One region of the Paenibacillus sp. J23TS9 genome, then DNA from elsewhere that is predicted to be linked to it. Evidence: predicted binding sites of a transcription regulator. Region 1 holds the regulator's gene; each other region holds the start of a gene.

What was found. The regulator LexA, encoded in region 1, represses DNA repair genes until DNA is damaged. The targets are predictions, from matches to a motif close to CGAACATATGTTCG.
Region 2: the regulator LexA is predicted to act here: its motif matches at 3,357-3,370, upstream of KJS65_RS13560 (YhjD family protein).
Region 3: the regulator LexA is predicted to act here: its motif matches at 3,297-3,310, upstream of KJS65_RS23190 (WYL domain-containing protein).

What each region holds. Positions count from the first base shown of each region.
Region 1 covers NZ_BOSG01000001.1:1,023,989-1,031,993, forward strand. The annotation lists gene KJS65_RS05025 (carbohydrate ABC transporter permease) at 1-248, shown strand, start outside; gene KJS65_RS05030 (sensor histidine kinase) at 339-2,153, shown strand; gene KJS65_RS05035 (response regulator transcription factor) at 2,131-3,324, shown strand; gene KJS65_RS05040 (serine hydrolase domain-containing protein) at 3,513-4,559, shown strand; gene lexA (transcriptional repressor LexA) at 4,631-5,257, opposite strand; gene yneA (cell division suppressor protein YneA) at 5,562-5,942, shown strand; gene KJS65_RS05055 (DUF896 domain-containing protein) at 6,042-6,236, shown strand; gene KJS65_RS05060 (hypothetical protein) at 6,270-6,812, shown strand; gene KJS65_RS05065 (HAD family hydrolase) at 6,843-7,634, shown strand; gene KJS65_RS05070 (FixH family protein) at 7,873-8,005, shown strand, end outside.
Region 2 covers NZ_BOSG01000001.1:2,889,981-2,897,985, reverse strand. The annotation lists gene KJS65_RS13585 (YkvI family membrane protein) at 1-615, opposite strand, end outside; gene KJS65_RS13580 (DedA family protein) at 777-1,367, shown strand; gene KJS65_RS13575 (xanthine phosphoribosyltransferase) at 1,469-2,041, shown strand; gene KJS65_RS13570 (hypothetical protein) at 2,126-2,455, shown strand; gene KJS65_RS13565 (hypothetical protein) at 2,562-2,777, shown strand; gene KJS65_RS13560 (YhjD family protein) at 2,913-3,347, opposite strand; tRNA gene KJS65_RS13555 (tRNA-Leu) at 3,545-3,628, shown strand; gene KJS65_RS13550 (divergent polysaccharide deacetylase family protein) at 3,754-4,659, shown strand; gene KJS65_RS13545 (N-acetylmuramoyl-L-alanine amidase) at 4,634-5,338, opposite strand; gene KJS65_RS13540 (YqzE family protein) at 5,571-5,756, shown strand; gene KJS65_RS13535 (hypothetical protein) at 5,818-6,807, opposite strand; gene KJS65_RS13530 (YqhG family protein) at 6,949-7,884, opposite strand; gene KJS65_RS13525 (DEAD/DEAH box helicase) at 7,886-8,005, opposite strand, start outside.
Region 3 covers NZ_BOSG01000004.1:335,518-343,522, reverse strand. The annotation lists gene KJS65_RS23205 (LysR family transcriptional regulator) at 78-992, opposite strand; gene KJS65_RS23200 (UbiD family decarboxylase) at 1,115-2,608, shown strand; gene KJS65_RS23195 (flavin prenyltransferase UbiX) at 2,663-3,241, shown strand; gene KJS65_RS23190 (WYL domain-containing protein) at 3,352-3,543, shown strand; gene KJS65_RS23185 (hypothetical protein) at 3,556-3,858, shown strand; gene KJS65_RS23180 (family 10 glycosylhydrolase) at 4,204-8,005, shown strand, end outside.

The DNA.
Region 1 (8,005 bases):
TGATGACGGTATGCATTCTGACTTTCATTAACATTTGGAATGAATACATTCTGGCAGCAACGTTTATCTCTTCAGAAAAGCTCAAGACCCTGCCTTTCGGAGTGAACAGTTTTGTCAGCCAGTACTCCGTTAATTACGGTGCGATTGGTGCTTATCTTGTACTCGGTGCACTCCCGGTCATCATTATTTACTTCCTGCTCGCGGACAAGATTACGCAGGGCATGGTAGCTGGTGCAGTAAAAGGCTAGGCTTTTAAAAAAAAGATAGTACGAGACAAGCGGAGAGTATGCTAAAATTGACACGAAATGTCGATTTGCCGAAAGGAGAACGTATCGTTTGTGAGACGCTTCCGATCCATACACAACCGCTTGTTCCTGCTATTTTTGGGATGCATGACCGGTATTTTGATCCTCATGAGTGTTTTGTACTATAATCGAACACTCGCCATCATCCATTCCAAAGTCAGTGATATAGCCGAGAAAAATATTTCTCAAACCGCGGGACTGTTCAACCTGATGCTTCAGGGTTACAACAGCCTATCGAAGTCACTCAACAGTAATTATGAACTGACACGTTTGCTGCAGGAAACGGCCTCTAATCCTGCGGTTGGGGTCATAAATGAACGAACCATTACCAATATTATTGGAGCAGCCTACTATTCGCGGAGCGAAGTGGTAGGCATTCATATTTTATCGAAGGATGGCAAGGTGTACAGCTATGAAAGGCAGTTTGCAGGTGTTATTGACAATAACTATGCCCAGACCGACTGGTATAAAAAGCTGGGGGAGTCTTCCGGCAACATGGTGTGGCTGGGATTATACCCCGGATCACCCATCAATACGATGCAGCAGCAGGATAAGGTGTTCGTCTTCGGACGGAAACTATATGATTTAACCAACCATAAGGAGATCGGAATACTCGTCATCGAAACCAATCCATCTCCGATCATGGAAGCGCTCTCTAACGTGAGCATCAGTCCGGGCACACGGGTCTACATCCTGGGCGAGGATCAAAAGGTTATTGCATCATCCGGGCAAAAAGGAGCCAAACGACCGCAGCTTGATCAGCTGCCAAAACCTTCGGAGGACGAAAATATTGTCGTCGACAGCACCTCGAATCAATTGATTGTAGCTGCCAACACCTCTTTAGCTGGATGGACCATCTATGGTCTAACGCCTAAAAAAGATATTAGGGCGGAAGTCTATCAGACGACGAAATATCTCATTATCGTGGTGTTGATGCTCATCATATTGTCTACAGTGCTTGCATCCATCGTTTCGCGCAATATTGCTTCACCGCTGAAGCTGCTGATCCGGGAGATGAAGAAGGTAGAGATGGGGAATTTCAGCGGTTCGGTCAACGTGAATTCTTTTGATGAGATTAATAGTCTTGTTTCGTCCTTTAACCGGATGGTGCACCGGATGGATGAACTGATCGAGACGATCAAGATTTCGACGGTCAGTGAAAAGAATGCACAGCTGCAGGCGCTGCAATCCCAGGTGAATCCGCATTTTCTGTATAACACCCTGGATATGATCTATTGGATGCTGGATGAGCAAGAAAATGAGCAGCTGAGCCGGGTTGTGCTTTCGTTATCGCAAATGTTCAGATACAGCAGCAATTGGGAGGAAGCATCAAGGACGACATTAAGGCGTGAGCTGGAGCAAATCCGTCATTATCTGACCATCATTGAGATGAGGCTCGGTGGAAGACTCCGGACGGAGATTGCAGCGGATGAAGCTTGGATGGATGTTGTGCTGCCTAAAATGACCATTCAGCCGATTATTGAAAATGCTGTTAAATACGGTCTGGAGCCGCAGGGCAGCCTCGGATATCTGAGAGTGACTACGGAAGCACATGAAAACAAGCTGCATATCAGGATCGAAGATAACGGCGCTGGCATGGATGAGCAGACACTGGAGAGGGTCAGAGAGACGCTCACGCACAGACAAACAGGAATATCAAACGAGGAAAAGTCCGGACCAAGACGCGGTATAGGGCTCCGGAATGTCCATGATCGCCTCGTTATGATGTTCGGTGAAGCCTACGGCCTGCAGATCGAAAGTACACTTAAACAAGGCACGATGGTTGAAATCACCATTCCTATACCACCAAAGGGGGAGAACGAAGATGAACATATTGATCGTGGATGATGAGAATGTAATCCGGGAAGGGATCAAACGGACGATCCGGAAAGCTTTTCCTGAGCATGATGTACAGTTGGCAGCTAATCCGGATGAAGCGGTCATGATTCTTAGAAGCGGTCATATCGATGTTGTGCTGACAGATATTCTGATGCCGGGCATGACTGGACTTGAATTCATGAAACTGTCGAGAAGCAGCCATCCACATATCAAATGGGTCATTATCTCCGCCTATTCGGAATTTGCTTATGCTAAGGAAGCGGTGAGGCTCGGAGCCAAGGATTATTTGCTAAAGCCTATTGGCAAGGATTTACTGGTTTCCATGATTGCGCAGCTTGTTGAGGAAGTAGAACGGGAAGCTGAACTGGAACAAGAGGCCAAGATGCTTCGAAGTAATCTTAAATTTTTGCGGGAAGCTGTATTTCAGCGATGGGCAATGGGGCTGGACATCGGGAATATGGATATTGCCCCTTTCGTGGAGCGGCATCCGCAGTTTCAATTGGCTCTAATCAAAATGGAAAGTGACAATGCGGTTCATCTGGAGCATTACATTGTAGAAAATGTGCTCACCGAGCTGATTGAAAAATATGGTGAAGGGTTCGTCACCAGTTTGGACGGCAAAAGTCTGCTTGGTCTGATCACCGTTGATGCGAAATATGGGATAAAGATTTTAACGGATGAACTGCGGATGCACCTGAAAAAATATGTGAAGGTTCCATTTCAAATTCAGTTATCGGATGTGATCAGTGATTTTAACAGTATCCCCGCGACGATTCAGAAAATGGGGCGCGATTCAGGCACACTGGAATTTGATTACTACGCACCCGGTGGCAACAGGGCGATGGAAGTTGCTGTGCAATATATCCGGGCGAATTATAATACCGATGTGACCCTTGAAAAGGTGGCTTCAGTCGTATTTTTGAATCCGGCCTATTTCAGTCAGGTGTTCAAACAAAAAACGGGCAGCGGATTCAAGGAATATGTAACAGGCCTTCGAATGGAAAAGGCGATCCATCTTCTGGAGCATACCCAGCTTAAGCTGGTTGATATTGCAGAAAAAATCGGTTACCAGGATGTAAAGCACTTCACACAGGTATTCCGCAAGCGCATGAATGTTACACCGACAGAATACCGGCAGCGTATGGCGTCGGAATCCAGCATGAGCCGAGCATGCCATTAGAAACAGCAAAACAAATCGGATGTGTGTCTATTTATTAAAGCTCTGTCATTTCAATGTGACAGGGCTTTTTTGCATGCATTAAAACAGTGAAGATGTGATTATAATGCCGCTTATTGATAAATAGGAACAAATGTTCTATAATTGATTTATGAGGTACATCGAGCGTGATAGAATGGAGGCATTTCAATTTGAAAAAGGATATTCGGAATATCGCCGAACGGATGAGGGAGAGCAATATACCCGGACTAAGCATCGCTTTTATCAGCGAGGGGAAGCTGAGCCATCATGAATGTTGGGGAGAGGTGGAAGCGGGAAGCGGGGATCCTATTCAATCTAATACGCTGTTTAATGCTTGCTCCATCAGTAAATTTGCTGCGAGTATACTCGCGCTTCAATTGGTTGAGGAGGGGCTTCTAAGTCTGGATGAAGATGTGGGCAACTTCCTGATTTCATGGAATATCCCCGAACATCCAAGTTTTAATTCACGAACGGTTACTCTTCGCAGACTCCTCTGCCATCAGGCGGGGTTCGCTGACCCCCAAGGAGGCTTTGGTCAGTATATTCACGAATACGGTTCTCCGGACATGGCTAAGCTGCTTCGAGGTATGACTTACTACTGCCAAAAGCCGATTGAATTGATGGCAGAGCCGGGCAGTCAATTTATTTACTCGGATACGGGTTTTTGCATTATCCAGCTGATGATCGAGGATGTGACTGGGGAGTCCTTTGATAAGCTTCTTCAAGAAAAGTTATTTGAACCGTTACATATGAACAACAGTATCATTGTTACATCCCAGTCGGAGATCCGGATGGGTTCAGCGGTTGGACATAATAAGCATGGAGTACGTCTGAAGGAATCTCATCCCATATACCCGTATCCGGCAGCAGCCGGGCTGTGGACAACGCCTGCGGATCTGGCCTTGTTAGTTGAGGAATTCCTTTCTTCACTTCAGGGAAATAGCAGGCTTGGCATCTCTGCTGAAACAGCTGACGAAATGATCAAACCCCAAGGCTGTTTCAAGTGGACGGGTCTTGGTGTATTTCTGGAATCCCCTGATGGTGAGCTCGAAGTTTCGTCTCTTGGCTGGGGAGCAGGATATCAGTGTATGCTGATTACGTATCCGAAGATAGGCAGAGGAGCGGTCTTGATGATGAACGCAGATCCGGGAGTGCATCAGACCCAAAGTCTGCTTGGACATCTAGCAAGTTTGTGGCAGCAAGGGCAGTTAATTTGAGAGTAATAAAAAGCCCTTGTTCTCTTCGAAAGAACAAGGGCTTGTACATATGAACGGCATAAATTACTTCATTAATGAATATCCCGGAACAACCCGACAACCTTGCCAAGGATCGTCACATGATTCAGCCTTAGCGGCGTATAGGACGGATTCTCTGGCTGTAGACGAATGTGATCCTTCTCTTTATAGAAAGTCTTGACTGTAGCTTCATCCTCGTCGGTCATCGCAACAACAATGTCTCCGTTATCTGCGGTCTGCTGCTGACGCACAATGACATAGTCGCCATTATGGATGCCTGCCTCGATCATACTATCTCCCATTACTGAAAGCATGAATACTTTCTCATCCCCGACAAAATGCTGGGGAAGAGGGAAATAATCCTCAATATTCTCTGTTGCGGTAATAGGTACACCGGCTGTAACCTTACCAACCACAGGAACTCTTGCAATCGTATGTGTGAACAGGTTACTGCTCTCGGACTCTTCCTGACCCAGAATCTCAATGGCGCGAGGTTTCGTAGGGTCTCTACGGATTAAGCCCTTCTTCTCAAGTCTGTCCAGATGACCATGAACAGTTGAGCTCGAAGCCAGTCCTACGGCTTCACCGATCTCACGAACGGAAGGCGGATAACCCTTGGCCCGGACTTCATTTCTGATAAATTCCAATATCGCTTGCTGCCGGCTAGATATCTTCGACATTCCCCATCAACCCCATTAGTAACGTTTGGTAAAATTATAACATAGAACTACCGTTCGTACAAACACAAGTTCTAAAATCAGGAATTCAAAATTTGATGCCATCTCTCCGAATCTAAAATATGGATGAGCGAAAGGATTTCAGTCTAAATACTGCAGTTTCAGGGCCGCTATTCGGACACGAGCGATACTCAAATAAATAGGAACAATAGTTCTGGGAACAATCGTTCGAAAAAAGTATTGAACAAAACATGTGTTCGTGTTATATTGGTTTTATACAAGAACAAATGTTTGGAGGAATCTTATTATGTTAAGACACACTACATATCAGAGTATTTATAATAATGACTTTATTGAAACTGCAAGCAGCGGTATAAAGACTACGGAACGTTTTCAAGCAATACAAGCCATGTTCTCACGCCGCCTGCTATTCAAGCTTTTGTTGGCTGCTGTAATTATTATCGCTGGTTGTACGGGCATGGTAAGAGTATTTGCTGGTTCTCCCCAGGATGAGATTCCGATGGAGCAGGTGGTTGTTTCCCAGGGAGACACGCTTTGGGGAATCGCTGTGGAATACAAACCGAAGGACATGGATACACGCGCTTTTATTCGTATTATTAAGGAAACGAACCATTTAAAGACCAGTGGAATTGAAGCCGGAGACGTTCTATCTCTTCCTTTATATTAATAGTTTTTATACCAGAAGAGCTTGGAAAGGTTCATACCTTGACAAGCTCTTTTTCTCATGGCAAAGTTAGGTATGAATTGAATAATGGAGGAGTAGTGTATGGATATCGACAGCTTAGTTGAGCGGATTAACGAGCTTGCCCGTAAGCAGAAGGAAACGGGTCTGACAAAGGAAGAAACAGAGGAACGTGCTAAACTGCGCGAACAATACCTCCAGAACGTCCGCCGCAATTTTAAATCCCAATTGGAATCCATCGAATGGGTCGAGGACCAGCAGGACGGTAAGCGCAAGTAAAATACATGACAAGATGGTTAAGGGGGAACAACTATGTCCCGTTCCTGGGAAAGAATGGTTCAGAAAAACACATCTCATTTAAACAAGCAGCGCAAGAAGGATGGAAAACCTTCAATCTATGCTTCGAAAGGATCTGCAACAGCGGATATTTTCAGAGGCCGGAATTTCGTTCTTCCGGTAACATTAGTTGCACTGGCCGCTATATATGTGCTTCTGGGAATGGCTAGTCAGCAGCAGGCGATGAGCACTTCATTAACTTGGATTGTGGTCGGACTGTATATTTTACTTGCGGTGGTTATTTTTCTGCGGAGACCTTTTCTCAAGGTGGATAAAAATTCGATCTCTACAATTAAATTCAACAGGGATCGCCGTCTCACGGCTGACCAAATCGCTAGCATTAAAGTTGGTTCCGGTTCTGTAGTTATTGAACTTAAGGGTGCAAAGGGCAAGAAAGGTAAAGTAAGTAAAGGCGGCAACTGGGTCTTCACCCGATTGATTAATCGTTATGATACTGCAGCCATGGGTGAACGCTTGGAGCGTTTCGCTAATACTTTTGATATTCCATTTGAAAAATAATAGATAAACATGGGAGAGGGATGGATGAAGATGGGGACAACCGCTGTATTTTTTGATTTGGACGATACGCTGCTCTGGGATGAGCGGAGCGTGGAGGAATCTTTTCGGGCGACCTGCGACACAGCTGCTGCGAAAACGGGGATTGATTCGCAAGCGCTGGAAACGGCTGTCCGCAAAGAGGCCAGAGCTTTGTATGAAACTTACGATACCTACGCTTTTACTGCCATGATCGGAATCAATCCTTTTGAAGCACTATGGGGTAAATTTACAGCGGGTGAACAGCCTGAATTCCGCCGGATGGAACAGATCGTCCCTGGTTATCAAAAAGAAGCATGGCAGCGCGGACTCCGTGCAATGGGTGTGGAGGATGAGCAGTTGGCTCAGCAGCTGGCAGAACAGTTTGGAGCAGAAAGACGTGCTCGTCCGCATGTGTATGAAGAAACCTTTCAGGTGCTTGATGAGCTAAAAGGACGTTATAAACTCCTGCTTTTGACGAATGGATGTCCAGGACTGCAGCAGGAGAAGCTGGATGGTGTACCTGCACTGGCTCCCTATTTTGATGAAATCGTTATTTCGGGCAGTTTTGGCAAAGGCAAGCCGGATCCAAGCATTTTTGAACATGCCCTTTCCCGTTTAAACATCAAGCCTGAGGAAGCCGTGATGGTAGGCGACAAGCTTTCCACGGATATGAAGGGCGGACTTGCCGCTGGATTAAACACGGTTTGGATCAACCGCAACGGGAAGCCCTACCACTCTAATATACAGCCGGATCATGTGATTAAGCATTTGTCAGAGCTTCATGGTATTTTGGAAACTTTATAATGCTGTGCTGTAAGCTTTAATTAAAAAGTCTGCTTTGGTGATGCATGATTTGCTGCGCCGAAACAGACTTTTTTGGTATTAAGAGAAGCTTATCTCAATGACATGCTTTATGAGTGATATTTGTCACCAAATTGTGAACAGGCTTGCGTTTTGAAAGAGTTAAAAGTATGTATAATAAATAAGGCGCGGTATAACCAAGCGTACATAATAATGGAAATTGATTTAAGGAGTGACAAATATGAAGAACAGAATATGGTTAACGGGAGTTATTTTACTTGTTATTCTGGCGTTGGCAGGCTGCGGCAGCAAGAGTGAGCATGACGGGATGAATATGGATGAAGGCATGATGGAGCCGCTGACTGTCGATCTAA
Region 2 (8,005 bases), 1.9 Mb from region 1:
TCCGAGGGGTACAAGCACCGCTTGAGCCATCACAAGGTTAAAGGCGGTATAGACAATGGGAGAAAACCAGACTGCAACCATGTTATGATCTGTTGAGAGGCTAAGGAAGCGGTCTGCCGTGGGCAGCTTGATCGTATTCATAACAACAAGAACAGAAAGGGTTAGCATCATAGGTACAACGATACTGTTGATCTGCATGATGGCATGAATACCGCGCTTCAGCAGCAGATAGGTGCCAATGATCGTTAACAGAAGGCCTGTCTGATAGTGCATGTTGAGATGCTCCATAAATACCGAGCCCGCACCGGCAAGCATAACACTGTTCACTCCGATCAGCACAACCAGCATAACAAGACTAATGACAGCGCCTGCTTTTTGTCCGAAGAGATGTTTGTTCAAATCTTCATAGGACCGGGCTGAAATTCGTTGTGACATCAGCATCATTTTCGTTCCGAGCCAGATAAACAGGGCCGTAGCGACCATAATGGTCAGGGCACCCCATTTGCCGTATTGGGTGAAAAATTGGATGATTTCCTGTCCGGTGGCGAACCCGGCTCCGACGATGGTACCGATGTATGTAAAAGCGATTTGAAAGATACGTATCCCGGTTTTCATATGATCCTCCCTGCTTTAAAGCGGCGCTATTGTGTACTTCGCTTAGTACAGGTTATGATGGGGACAGGAAGGACATGACTCTACATGTCCAAAAAAACGGTTAGACCTCGCGTGAGAAAAGACAAACCGCAGAACCGCAAGAGAAAAGAGAGGTATAACGCTTGACAGAAATTATGATTTACCTGACACAATACGGTTACATCGCACTGTTTGTGCTGCTGGCTTTAGGTATTTTGGGAATTCCTGTTCCGGATGAGACGTTGATCGCAACCTTCGGCGGAATGATTGCGCAGGGACATTTCCACTTTGCAGGAGCGCTTGCGGTTACATTTTTGGGCAGTATGACAGGTATGATGCTCAGTTACACACTGGGCCGGAAACTAGGAAAACCGCTTCTGGACCGCTACGGCAAATGGATCCGAATGACACCGACCCGCCTGCAGTCCACGGAAGCTTGGTTTAAGCGCTACGGTTCCTGGAGTATTGTACTTGGTTATTTTGTTCCAGGACTTCGTCATTTGTCCTCCTATATGGCTGGGATATCCAAAGTGCCGTTCGGTCGTTACCTACTCTATGCGGCGTCAGGTGCACTGCTGTTCTGCACAACTTTCTTGCTGATTGGTCATGCTGTCGGGTACCACTGGAATGAGATTGCTGTCATGATGGAGCGCTCGACCCTACGGGTTGGTATTTCCATAATCACATTGATCGTTCTTGTAAGTGCGGGTATCATCTGGTGGAAAAAACGATGATTAAAAACATTCGTGAATGTGTTATTTATTCTTGATATGTGAACAAGGGTTATGTTATTTTTACGTCAAAAAGTAGAAGTGCCGTCTTGGGGGTTGATGGAATGGATAAATTAAAGCAAAGAATTATCGAAGAGAGCTCCGTCATGTCGGAGCAGGTGCTAAATCTGGACGGACTGCTGAATCATCAGGTCGATCCTGAGCTGACCATGGAGATGGGCCGTGAATTTGCCGCCCGTTACGCAGACATGGGCGTTACCCGGGTGATTACGGTAGAATCCTCCGGCATTGCGGTCGCATTTGCCACGGCGCTGGAACTGGGTGTACCCTTGGTGTTCGCTCGCCGCAAAAAAACGCTCCTGGCTGATCCAGACGCCTTATGTGAGCGTGTTCCGTCCTTTACCAAAGGAATAGTCACCGATATTATGCTTTCGCGTAAATACATCCAAGAACAGGATAAAGTATTGTTTATCGACGATATTATCGCCAACGGGGATGCAGCGAGAGGGCTCGTGAAGATTATCGGCCGTTCAGGTGCTGAACTGGTTGGACTTGGCATCGTTGTGGAGAAATGCTTCCAGGCTGGTGCACGTGCCATACGTGAACAAGGCATCCGGCTTGAATCGCTGGTACGGATTGAGTCTCTGGATAACGGCGCTATAACTTTTGCAGACTAATCGTCCAAATATAAACAATTCCTTTCAAGTAGCGTTATTTTCGCTTATAATATACTTGAGATCACGAAGAGGGGAGGCAGTACAATGGGGAAAGAACCGGTAACCGAGCAGTATTTTGTCGATAAACTGGCTGCAGCTAAGGATCATTTTGAACGCGCTTTGGATTGTAAACATACGGAGTTCGATGATCTTTATCCCTATATTATGGAGCATCCTCAATTTTTCTGGTACAAACGCTATGTCGCCTGGTCAGAGCTGCTGACCATCGTGCGTATGTGTGATGAGCTTGACTTTTCCTGGAAGGAATTGTTTAACCCTCATCAAGTGGAGTATGTAGAAAAACGGGTGATGTCTTCGACCGTTCTCGATTTTTGGTTTGAGAAAAATGACAGCAGAGAACATGCGCAACGTTAATTTGCCGTTTAGATAATAATTCAGGCAGGAATCTGCTGCAAAAGATATGACCTAAATGGGCCCATTTAGGTCTTTTTTTGTGAGTAAAGGAAAGGAGATGGGGATGATGATTACCGATGAGCAGTTAAACCAGTACCGACTTTCCGGAGAGATGGTTAGGGTGGTTCGCGATAATATGGAAGCCAATGATGTCAAAGGGATTGTGGTCGCCTGGAACGAAGAGCAGGTGATGATCCGCCGCCGCAACCGGAAGGTGGTTAAGCTTGACCGCAGCTACATCTATGAGCCAGTGGACGAGCCTCGCTCGAATCCTGAAGCTTAATGAAGCTCGCTCCAAGGGGAGTGACCGACCAGGAAATGATAGTGACAAATTCGATCCATATAAAGCTCGAACAGCCGCTTTGTCCACTCAGGCCTCGCTTGATGGTTAAGCGGCTTTTTTGAGTGCTGACCATCTTTACGTAGGAGAAATGGTGAATGTGGAATGAGGTTCTGGCGCATAACCAATTGGCTCAGAAGAAGGCTGTAGGCCTAAATAAGCTTTCATTCTGGCGAGCATCTCACTGCGAAAAGCTGGCCATAAAATATTCATTTCTCCTGTATATCCTCTGCATACATATTCGGCCTCAATTCCACGCTCATTCTGTGCGACTTGGTACACTCGAATTCTGCGGTTTTTAAATTCACGTTTGACCTCGGTCAGAAGCATCAAGGTTTGACGGTCACCCTTAGCGAGTACTTCCATGTACAGCTCCGGGGTTTTAAACACACCACTTTCCTTCATAATTCGAAGGTCCCGCTCAAATACTTTATGAATGAACTGCAGGAGCAGGAAGCTTTTGATTAGCGACAATTCTTCACGTGTTATGCCTGGAGCAGTCAATGAAATCACCGCCTTATACGAACTTGTGTTCTTATTTTACCCGTTATACTGTATTTTAATCAATACTTTTTTGATTGGTATTTTTCTCCCAAATCATCCACTAATCATTTTTTCGAAGAAAAGTGTTGACTATGTTTTATTGGTGTGATAAGATATATCTTGTCGCCGCGAATGAGTTTGAAACGACAAAGCGACATAATACATATGCGGTCGTGGCGGAATTGGCAGACGCGCACGGTTCAGGTCCGTGTGGGCTAACCCCCGTGGAGGTTCGAGTCCTCTCGACCGCATCCTATAAAAGACGTTTTGGACATAAGTCCAAAACGTCTTTTTTCATGTGAATACATATTTACTCCTGCTTTCTCAAACAATGAGGTAAACGATAAACGTTGCAACAAGAAGGAGGAAGAAAGGCTTGAAATCACGGAATATATACGAATGGAGCGTCTGTATTAAGGCGGCAGGACTGGCTTTGCTCCTCATATCCGCATCGGTATCTCCGGCATTTGCCGAACTTTCCGAATCAGATAAGTACAGTGTGAACATTGGAATACCTTCAGGGGAAGAACAGAACTCGCCAAGTCAACAAAGTCCTGCGAAGAAGGAAAAAAGAATAGCTGTTATTATTGATGATTTTGGAAACGGACAAGGTGGGACGGAAGAGATGTTGTCTATGCCCATTAAGCTGACTGTAGCGATCATGCCTTTTCTGCCCACAACTCGCAGTGATGCTGAGCTTGCCCATAAGAAAGGCTATGATGTTATTGTTCATATGCCGATGGAACCCAAGCAGGGCAATCCCAAGTGGCTGGGTCCAGGAGCAATCACAGCCAATATGAGTGATGATGAAGTACGCAGGAAGGTTGAGGACGCCATCGATAACGTTCCATATGCCATTGGTATGAATAACCACATGGGGTCGAAAATTACAGGCGACGAACGGATCATGTCTATTGTGCTTAAAGTGTGCAGGGAGAGAGGTCTCTTTTTCGTTGACAGCAAAACGAACTACCACTCAATTGTAGGCAAGCTTGCTGTGAATATGGGAATGCCGCCGGTTGCCAATCATATTTTCCTTGATGATTTCCATACTGCCAGTCATATCAGCAAGCAAATGAGGGCAGTGGAGGATTTTGCCAAAGAGCATGATAACTGCGTGACCATCGGGCATGTTGGAACCCAAGGCAAAAAAACGGCCGAGGTATTGAGAAGCAGTGCAGCCAGCATGCAGGGCCGTGTGACCTTTGTGGGCATCAGTGACCTGGTGCGGGATATCTGGGGCTGGCAGCCTTCTCCTATATTACCGTCAAATAATAACTGATTCCATTTGCAATGGCCTTGGCAATCTTCAGTTGTTCTCTACGGTCTGTCAACATATTGCGATCCTCGGCATTGCTCAGAAAACCGGTTTCGACAATGACTGCCGGATCGGCTACCTGGTTAAGCAGGTAAAAGGGTCTTCCATGTTTGATGGAACCTTTATTCCCGTAAAGCTGATCCAGCTGCTGCTGAATGGCTGAAGCAAGCAGGACGCTGCGACCTTCATCCTGAAAGAGGACAAGTCCGCCGCGCTTGGATGTATTTCGTCCCCAGTTTACATGCAGACTCACGACAACCAGCGTAGGAATCTGCTGGCTAAGCTCCTTCCTCTGGGCCAGATCACGTTGATGTCTGGATCGGCTGTTTAACCAGTGATTATCATCGCTGAGGGCATAATCACCTGTCCGATTTAATACAGCATGATAACCTTGACTGCGCAGCAGCATGAATACCTTTTGCGCGATCGCAAGATTGATATCCTTTTCCAGAATGTTCTGAAACGAGGTTCCTCCGTCAATACCGCCATGACCTGCATCAACAATGATGACATCCCGCGGGAATGCAGGATGTTCTTTTACCTCTTCGGACGGGCCGGACTTCGCCATGGCCTGTACGGGAAAAGTTAGGACAAGAGATGCCGCAATAAGGGCGGAGATGGTCAGCTGCAGAAGCTTATTCATACGTAAAGGCCATCCTTTCATGGATTAAAGTTCTTATTTAAAGGTGCTGATTTTTCCAATAAACTCTAGTACAGCTTTATAATGTGCAAAAATCGGAAATAAATGCATTTAACGGAACTTAAAAAATAAAGAAGTGCCAGAGGAATAGAGGATATGCGTCCAAAGTACGGTTCGTTTAAAAAGCTGCGGATTTGCACAAGCTATAAGCATCAAAACTTCGGGGGGATGCACAATGGCCAGCGGAGATGAACTTGTAAAATACATTACCGAGCGTGTCGTGACATTCATCGAGACACCTAAGGAAGAGCGGCTTCGGCACACCAAGCCGAGGGAGCCTTGGGGTGAAAAATGGTTTGGTATGATACCGTTAGGATTGACGCTGATGAAGCGGCAACCTAGAAAGAAAAAGAAAATATAGGGCAAATCAAAAAGACGCCAAGACCGTATTTCAAACCGGCCCTGGTGTCTTTTTTAATTTGTTACATATGGGATAAGTTCATACTGCGAAATTCGCCATGCGAAAGGAGTGCGGAAGCCGGTAAATAACGGGTGCCGGCCGCTCCTGATGCAGCATAGAGTACAATTCCTTTATTTTCTGTTACCGACCAAGAGTGGAGACCGGTGATGGCAAAAGGCGCGCCATAATTCGCATTATGGCCTGGGGAAGTGAACACAAGACTGCTTTGCTCCGATTTGACAGCCTGCATCAGGTCATTCGTTCCCTTCAATGAAAGCTTAGGCGATTTGAGCCATAATAGGTTGTCGTATGGATCGCTGTCCCGCTGCTGTTCAGGCAGAATTGTGCTTGTGAGGTGAATTCCAGGATGGGGAGTCAGGCCGTCGTTTTCCATATCCGCAGCAGGGGCTGTTTCTAAAGGCAGCTCCTCAGCGATTATTCCATGAATATAAACCGCCTTTTTGCCTGGTACTGAGACTTTCCATACCGGCAGCAGTGTAGAATACTGGGCATCGATACTTGTACCTGCCGGGAGCTTGGAACCTGCGGTCAGGATGCCAAGCTGCTTCAAACGGCTATAAAGGGCCTGGGAGTTATACGGCATGGATTCATCCCGGCCGTACTCACTCAACATATAGTTCCCATCGTCAGTCGAAGTCAGAATTAAATAACCGATGGGTTTGCCATTTTGGCTTACCGTAGCCAGCCAGCTGCGTGTGCCCGGGCCCAGAGGGTCATAAGAGATACTCGCATTTTTCCACATGCCAAACGAATCCTGCCCGGATAATTCATTAACCACATCCTTCGTAAAGCTTTGCAGTGAGGAAGGGACAGCGGCCTTCTTTTGATCGAACACCATATTTTTCAGAGCAGATGCTGTATTTATAGAGATACTTTGCTTGACAGATGTGACTTTGCCCGATGCTTCCGCTGTACTCATGCCATTCGATAGAAGGCACTCTGCAAGGAGAAGGACTATAGCGGCTTTCGTGGTGAAGGAGAGAATATTCATTCAATTCACCTTTCTTGTGTTTCAAAGTTAATTTTAATTGTAGGGGACAAGCTCTGAAAAGGCTGTTGCAAGCTGTCGCGCAGCCATATGATTATCCGGTTCTATTTTTGCCTTCTTTTAGCGAGGAAGGTCTAATAGCATCTAGCGGGCAGACCGAAGGTGAAACAGACCGCAGGTTATGGCGGACAAATGTACCTTGGGCTCGTATTGCCATGTCGTTTCACTGCGTCTGTTGCCGTATTGCTCACGGATCCCTACCAACTTTTCCTCATCCGGCTCTTTGAGCAGATCCTCATAATAGATGTCGATCACAGCAAGCTCTTCACTCAGACGTTCTTTGGCTTGCTCAGCCCAACCATAATCCATGTCTGCAAGCAACCGGGTCATATAGGCTTCCAGCGAGCTGGAAGCCTGGGATAGTGATATCGACGCTGGCTGTATATGGATGTTCTCGGGCAGACGGGGGCTCATGGTCAGACCTTTTAACCGTTCAGGAAAATGGGAGATGATCCTGCCCGAGACAAGCGAAATTCCGACAAAATGAAGCTCTTCCTTTTTCACATCGCAGGCCATTTCGGCTTTGAAGCATACCCCGAGCCATGGCTCATAGGCGGCAGAGAAGAGCGTTTCACGCTGCAGAGCAGCGGGCTGCTCGAAGAGATAAAGAGCGGAGCCTTCCTGCCGGGCGGCGTTCCAGATTTGCTGGAGCCTGCTGCTGCCATATGTCACATCCTCACGCTGGATTCGTCCCGGACCGATTCGCGGCACCATAGGCGCCGTACCGAAATAACGGGATAGAATACTGTCCTGCTGAGGCTGCGATTGTGGATCGCTATGGGTCTGTTCGTTTTTGTCGTATTGCTCGGGGTCAAAGACGAAGGTGAAAGAAAGAGTCTCCGGTTCAACGCCGGTTCTTTCAACAAATCCCCAGTAATAAGGACGGTTAGTCAGCTGCTTGTCCGCCTGCGGTGACAGCTTGACTGTCACATGGAACGGGGACTTTTCGATGATCTGGCATTCCGTACTTTCAAGATAAGTCATCATGTGCTCTTGAACCTGCTGTGGTGACATGCTCATGCTAAGCTTCTTCCTCCCTGATTGCTTCGGCTTCGTAAACGACCTGGCGCTTGATCTGATCCAGTGTTTGGCCGAGCGTACTTACCTTCTGCCGGATTTCATCATTGGAATCAGATTCAAG
Region 3 (8,005 bases), on a different contig from region 1:
GCTCAAACAGCCTTGCATCACTAGGTTCCCTTCAGCCCTGTTCGGGCTGGAGAAGCGTCCTTTTTTGTTGCAGATCCTTAGCGAAGAAAACCATCGTTCGTCATGGATTCGATCAAAAGCTGCTTGAAATTACGGGCGGCCATGGAGAGATATTGGTCTTTAAGCGTGATGATGGCGGTATCCGATGCAATCGTCGGGGCGATTTCGGCATGTTTCACCTGCTCCAGACGAAGCAGCAGGGCTGAGCGGGGTACGACCGCCATGCCGATGCCTGAATCTGCCAGGAGCATTAGAGTCGATACGTCAGGGCTCTCGCATACGATGTTGGGCTCAACACCCCTAATTTTACAGACATCCATAAATCGATGATAAACACCATAGTCTCCCTGCCCGCGTAGAATCAATAGGGGATGACGGCATAATTCCTCGATGGAGATGAGAGGATCATCAAACCCATTCCATGAACCCGGAGGAATGGCTACCAAAGGCTCGGTTTGCAAACGATGTATCGATACCTCGGGAGTATGGTCGGATAAACTCGACTGCAGGGGTAGCCTCACGATACCCAATTCGATTCTTTTATTCTGCAAAAGCTCTTCCACCCGATAAGAGTCGTCTTCCCATAATTGGAACGTCACCTGCGGATGGGACTTTTGAAACTGTTTCACAACGGAAGGCAGGTAGGGAACACAGGACATCACCGTACCGATGGACAGCTTGCCTCGCATGCCATGTTTCTGTTCATGGATTTCCATGACGATACCATCCATCGAGTGCAGGACTTCTTGGGCGCGTTTATACAATGTCCAGCCGACCGGGGTGACCTCAAACTTTTTGTTTTCTCGGTCGATTAAGGTCACACCAAGTTCATCCTCCAAGGATTTGAGCTGAAGGCTAAGCGGGGGCTGCGCGATATGCAGCCGATGTGCGGCTCGGGTGATTTGTCCTTCCTCGACGATAGTGACGAAATACAGCAGTTTTTTTAAATCCATATTTTCTCCTCTTCGCAGCATATATTTTTTATATTATAAACATCATTAATATATATTTTACATATATGTACGGACGGATGTAAGCTTTTTATGCAGACATTTTAACGACCTCAGGAGGTTTAATGATGGAAACGAAAAAGAAACCCTCTTCAAGCTTTCGTGAATATATCGAGGCCTTGGAACGATACGGAGACCTGCTCAAGATCGATCAGGAAGTGGACTGGAACCTGGAAATGGGAGCAATGATCCGCTATGCCTACGAAATGCCTTCACCCGCGCCGCTATTCAGCAATGTGAAGGACAGTGCTCCCGGCTTTCGTGTACTCGGCGCGCCTGTGGGTCTCAGTCCGCACGAACGGCATCCTTTTTTGCGGATTGCGCTTTCGCTGGGGCTTCCCGCTGAGATGGGTATTACAGAACTTGTTGAATCCTGGTCCCATCTCCCCGAAGCAGCGCCGCTGCCACCGCAGGAAGTGCTTAACGCGCCGTGCAAGGAAAACAAGCTATTCGGGGAGGACATCGATTTGACGAGTCTTCCGGTTCCATACTTGCATGTTGGCGATGGCGGTCGCTATATCAACACGTACGGCGTTTTAATCGTGCGTTCTCCGGACGGCACGTGGGTAAACTGGTCAATTACGCGGGTCATGCTCCATGGCAAACAGACAATGGCCGGCGTCATCGTGCCTTCCCAGCACATCGGCAAAATCTATGAGCAGTGGAGGGCGCTCGGGCAGAATATGCCGTTTGCGCTGTGTCTCGGCGTGGACCCGGCTATCGCTATGATCGCGGGATATCCCCTACCGGACAATGCCAATGAAGCCGATTTGCTGGGCGGATGGTTCGGTAAGCCGCTGGATGTCGTCCGCTGCGAAAGCCATGATCTTAAGGTTCCCGCAAACAGCGAAATTGTCATCGAAGGTTTTGTTTCATTGGATGAGACCGTCCCCGAAGGCCCCATGGGAGAATACGCGGGATATACTTGGGTGGGGCACCACAAGGAAGTACCATGTTTTCAGGTGACCGCGATGACTCACCGCCATGATCCGATCATGCCGGTGGTGGCTGCGGGCACGCCTCCCGAGGAGAATCACACCAACTGGGGCGTCGCGATCGCCGCGAGCATTCAGCATGAATTGCGGCAACATCGATTGCCTGTTCGAAGCTGTTTTATTCCGTTTGAATCCGCCGTCCATTGGCTTGTCGTTACCGTTGACTCATCCGGAATATATTCCGACTCGAAGGAGCTTGCCCAAAGAATAGGTGAAGTTGTATTTGCCTGCCGAGGTGGCTCCTACATTCCGAAAGTCATCGTCGTAAGTGACGATATCGATCCCAGCCGAATCGACCAGGTCGTATGGGCCGTAGCAACCCGCAGCCATCCGGATAAAGTCATCCATTTTGCGGATCAGCCTGTGCTGCCGCTCGTGGCTTACCTGGATCAGGACGAAAAGAAGAAAGCAGCGACGACCAAGGTGGTATATAATTGCCTTTCTTCGGATGCATGGCCTACAGGCTACACGCCTCTGCAAGCTTCCTTTTCCGGTTATCCGGAGGAAATCCAAAAGCGTGTCAGGGATGTATATCAAAAGCTTGAAGAAGTCGAAAGCTTGTGAATTACCAATGAAAGCCGGGATACGGAAACTGGGACTTGGGAGGAGTGAAGCCATATGAAAATCATCGTAGGCATGTCAGGGGCAACGGGGGCCATTCTGGGAATCAGGCTGCTGCAAGTGTTACAAGAGGCGAGCGTCGAAACGCATGCCGTCATTTCGCCTTGGGCGGCTGCAAACATCCAGTATGAAACCTCCTATACGATAAAAGATGTGGAAAAGCTGGCGGATGCCGTCTACGGATACAAGGATTTGGGAGCAGCCATTTCCAGCGGATCGTTTCAAGTGGATGGGATGATCGTGGCGCCATGCAGCATGAAGACACTTGCCTCCATCCGCATGGGTCTAAGCGATAACCTGCTCACTCGGGCGGCGGATGTCATCTTAAAGGAACGAAAAAAACTGATCCTGCTTACGCGCGAAACGCCGCTGAACGATATCCATTTGGAACATATGCTGGCTTTATCCCGTATGGGGACAACGATTTTACCACCCATGCCTGCATTCTACAACCATCCGGCCACCATCGACGATCTGATCACGCATATTGTGGTACGGACGGTAGATCAGTTGGGGATTCATCTGTCACCGGATAAAAGATGGCAGGGGATGAATGCAAGCATCAAGCAGAAGTGAAACCCGGGCCTTTTCGTAAATATATTTTTTTTGGCAGCAACTTACCATTGATTAAAGAACAGATGTTCGGGTAAAATATAAGAACAAGAGTTCTGTTAGGAGGGGTTGTCATGCCGGAAAAATACATCGGTCAAAGGGTGGAAATTGTATATCTCGATCGAACGGGAAAAATAACACAGCGCAAAATCGAGGTCAAAGGTATCCGCGGACAAATCGTACGTGCTACATGCCTGCGAACGGGAGCGCCGCGGACATTCCGTCTGGACCGCATTCTGGCATGGCAGCCGGCTAAAATTGCGTAGGGAGTGACTGCCATGCTGGCGGATATGGATCGGAAAATTTTGCGCATTCTTTTTAACTATCTCAGCGGACGGAGAAGGCTGCCGACCATTCATGAGCTTGAAATTAAGACAGGGAAACGGAAAGAGGAGATTCACCGCTCTCTGCGGGAGCTGGAAAAGCTGCAGTATATTGAATGGAAGGATAAAGCGAATCTCCAGAGCATTGTGATTATTGAAAAGTGGGAGCGGGAAGAACCGGCAATCGAGGAGGCCCGAAAGCAGCAGAACCAGCTGGTGATCAAGGAAGGAAATACGGATTATTGGACCTTGTACTAAAACGAATAGGGAGATTGGTAATCGTGGAGAGACAGCCGTCCCAAGTTGGGGTGGCTGTTTTTTTGAGTAAGAAGAGCATTATCACTACGGTGTTCGCTGTCAAAGTGCATCAACAATCGACCAGTTCATTGCAAATAACCTCAAAAAACAACGAATTATTAAATTAAATTTTTGTAGTAAAGTTTTAAAATGCACTATATAATTAAAACATATTTTCAAGAAAGTGGGTGGTTGCAACTTCATAATGATGAAGCGCTCAAGATTTGCAAGAAAAACTTCATTTATGGGAAGGGACGTGCATGTATGGTACACCGGGTATCATGGTTGGGTAGGCCTCTTAGTGTAATGCTCATAATAAGTTTAATTGTAAGCGCATTCATATCGTATACACCCGCTTTTGTATATGGAGCGGCAGCAGAGGAGGAAGTTAATGGAGAGCAAGGAGATACACCCGTAAAGAATAACGGTAAAGAAGATTTGGAGAATGGCGGGGAAGCTGAAGCTGCAAATCCGGATGATAAGGAGGCAGTTACTGGGGAAGGCGAGACACCAAGCACAGATAATAACGGCATTCCTTCGGGTTCACAAGGTGAAGCACTTCCAGTAATCGAGGAGAAAACAGAAGCAGAAAAAAACGCTGCTGTGGTGCGTTTGGATATATCGCCTGAACCTATAACGGTAATCGTGAATACATCAATAGCGCTCACGGTAAAGGGCTATGATGCAGGCGGCAGTGAAGTGGAGATACCGCAGCATGAGGTGATCTGGAGCATCAAAACGGACGGTGTTCCCGAAATCGGCAAGATAGCTGGAGGAACACTGACAGCTGGAGAACAACCAGCCACGGGAGTCGTTGCCGCCGAATACGGTGGTTTGACAACGGAAGTCACTGTGAATGTCAAGGCTCCCCCTGCTATGCAAACAGCAGTGAATAGCGAGTGGGCCAAAGTTTTCGAGGATTTTGAAGATATGACAGATCTTAGAGTAACCACTGTTGCAGCCAATTCGGCTGGCATTGACCCGGTAGAGCGTCCAAATCCGGTTAAATACGGTCTGAAGGCGGGCAGGCTGACATATGACTTTACTGATCAGGGGGGTACTTCGGCGGCTTACATACGCTTTAAAGCTCCGGACGGAAAAGACGGACGCGAGATATCCGGCAGCCCGAAGAAAATCGGGTTCTGGGTGTATGGCGAGGATAAAAAGCACTGGATCCGCGGTCAAATTCAGGATGGCAAGGGAGCCTTGTTAACAATCGACTTTACAGGCAGCAGCGAAGTTTTGAACGGCTGGCGTTACGTCACGGCTGATATTCCTTCCAGTAATTATCCGATTAAGCTCAATTATATTTATTTGGTCGAGACGGGAACGAAAACGGCTGGAACTTTATATGTAGATCAGGTGAGCATGATCTACGAGGACACGAATATTTTCGGTTTGGAGTGGTCTGGCGTCAAGCCCCTGGGCATTGGCGAAACCGTGAAAGCCAGCGCGCTGATAACTCGCAAGGGTGATTCGTCTCCGCAGCCCGCAGACAGTGGTATCGTCACCTTTTCGAGCATTGATGAGACTGTGGCAACGATTGATCCGAGCGGTATGATTACAGCACTGGCTGCCGGGGAAACCGAATTGATAGCCACGTATCAGAACAAATATGCAGCTGTGTATCGGCTGGTCGTTTCGTTAGAGCCTGCTCAGCCTGAGCGAATCCTGATTGAGGGACCATCTTCGCTGGTACTGACAGAAACGGCCAACTTGAAGGCATTTGCTGTTTTTGGAGACGGGGAGCCTGTAGATGTATCGGCGGAAGCGACCTTTGAAGTTGAAGCTGACAACGCGGTCGCCGAAATAACGGGGCAGCAAATCCGGGCCCTGCAAGTAGGAGGGACCATGGTGAAGGCAAAATATGAAGGACATGAAGCGAGCTACACGGTACAGGTTAAGGCCGGGGAACTGAAAACGATTGAGATTGGGGATGTGTTCTCCGCGATCGTCGGAGAAGATGTACCCGCAGCCAAAGTTTATGGGGATTATAAAGTTGAAGGAAAAAAAGAAATCACTTCAGGGATCACATTTGGAAGCATGAATACCAATATTGCAACCATTGATCCAGCGACAGGGAAAATGACAGCCATCGCACCGGGAACGACCATGATCACGGCAGAGGTATCTGGGAAAAAAGCACAGCAGCTTCTCGTAGTGACAAAACCGGCAGCACATCCAAAACGCGAGCTGCGTGGCGCATGGATTTCCACGGTCGAGAACATTGACTGGCCAACTAAGAATGTAATCGACCCTGAGCAGCAAAGACAGGATTTTGTTAAACTGCTGGATCAGCTGAAACAGACCGGAATCAATGCGGTTTTTGTACAGATAAGACCGACAAGCGATTCCTTCTTTCCGTCTGAATATTTCCCATGGTCGCACTGGTTGACCGGAGAACAGGGAAAGGCACCAAGCGATGGATATGATCCGCTGAAGTTTATGATTGATGAAGCGCATAAACGGAATCTTGAATTTCATGGCTGGATTAATCCGTACCGGATCAGCATGCACGACAAGCCTGAACTGCTGTCAACGAACCATCCGGCAAGGCTTCATCCCGACTGGGTGGTTAAGAACGGCGGTAAATTGTATTTCAATCCTGCCATTCCCGAAGCCCAGAACTATATCATTGACGGCGTGAAGGAAATTGTTCAGAAGTATGATGTCGACGGCATTCATATGGACGATTACTTTTATCCGTATCCGGGAAATGAACCTTTTGACGACACCAAAGAGTATAACGCTTATAAAAGCAGCGGTGGCACGATGACATTAGACAATTGGCGCAGAGATAATGTAAATACGATCGTCAAAGGCCTGAACACAGCCATCAAGCATATCAAGCCTTACGTTAAATTCGGTATCAGTCCATTCGGGATTTGGCGCAATAAAGGCACCGATCCAACCGGCTCAGACACGAACGGCCAGCAAAACTATGATGGTCTGTATGCGGATACGAGAACATGGATGAAAGAAGGCTGGGTGGATTATCTGGCACCGCAAATTTATTGGCATTTCGGATATTCAGCTGCGGCCTATGAGAAGCTGATTGATTGGTGGACCAAAGAGATTAATGGAATAAACGATAATTCGGGTAAGCATAACGTTCAGCTGTATATCGGGCAGGCTGCATATCGCGTCGGAGAGGATAACTGGAAAAATCCTGATCAGCTGCCGGCACAGCTGCGGTTTAATAATGACCATGGTGAGGATGTAGCTGGGAATATTATGTTCAGCACCTCTGACCTGCTCGGCAATCCTCTTGGTGTAAGGGATGTGATTACGTCCATGTATTCTCGCCCGGCATTGATTCCTGTGATGTCTTGGCTCCCGGATGAAACACCTGATGCACCGAAGTTGACAGGGGCTGAAGGTTCAAGTGGCTCCATTCAGCTTTCGTGGACGGATATCGGTGACAAGGAACCCGCTTATTATGCAGTATACCGTGTTCAGGATAGTTCGGTCATCGACCCAACCAACACATCACAGCTGATCGCCACGGTACGCAGAGCCGAAGGCGTGATGCAGGTCTATAAGGATCTTAGCGCTGCTGCGGGCCAAGAATATACCTATGCCGTTTCGGGAGTGAGCCGGCTGCATCATGAAAGCGGCTTAAGCAATACGCTTGCCGGGCATACGGAAGCTTCTGATTTTACTGCTATTGAATTGGGTAAGTTGCAACCGATGACCGTTTCCCAGACGCAGCAGGTCAAGGTTTACGGTATCCTGCACTCCGGAGAGAAGCAGGGGATATCAGAAGGCGTCACGTTTACCAGCTCTGAGCCCAAAGCGGCAAGTGTCAATGAAGCAGGACTTATTACGGCTCTTGCCGAAGGCTCGACGCTGATCAAAGCTGAGTTCCAAGGCAATAGCGCATCCTATACGTTGGATGTTCAAGCAGCAGCAACTACGAACCCGGGAACACAGACACCATCGACCGGCCCGGGAACACCATCTACGCTGCCGACCGAGCCGCCGGTAGTACAGCTTAACCAACGGGTAGTGTCTGATCATGATCTGAACAGCATCCGGAATGACAAACTGGATATTGAGATGGAGTCAGGTCAAACTCAGGTGCTGCTGCCAAGCAGTGCCCCAGACC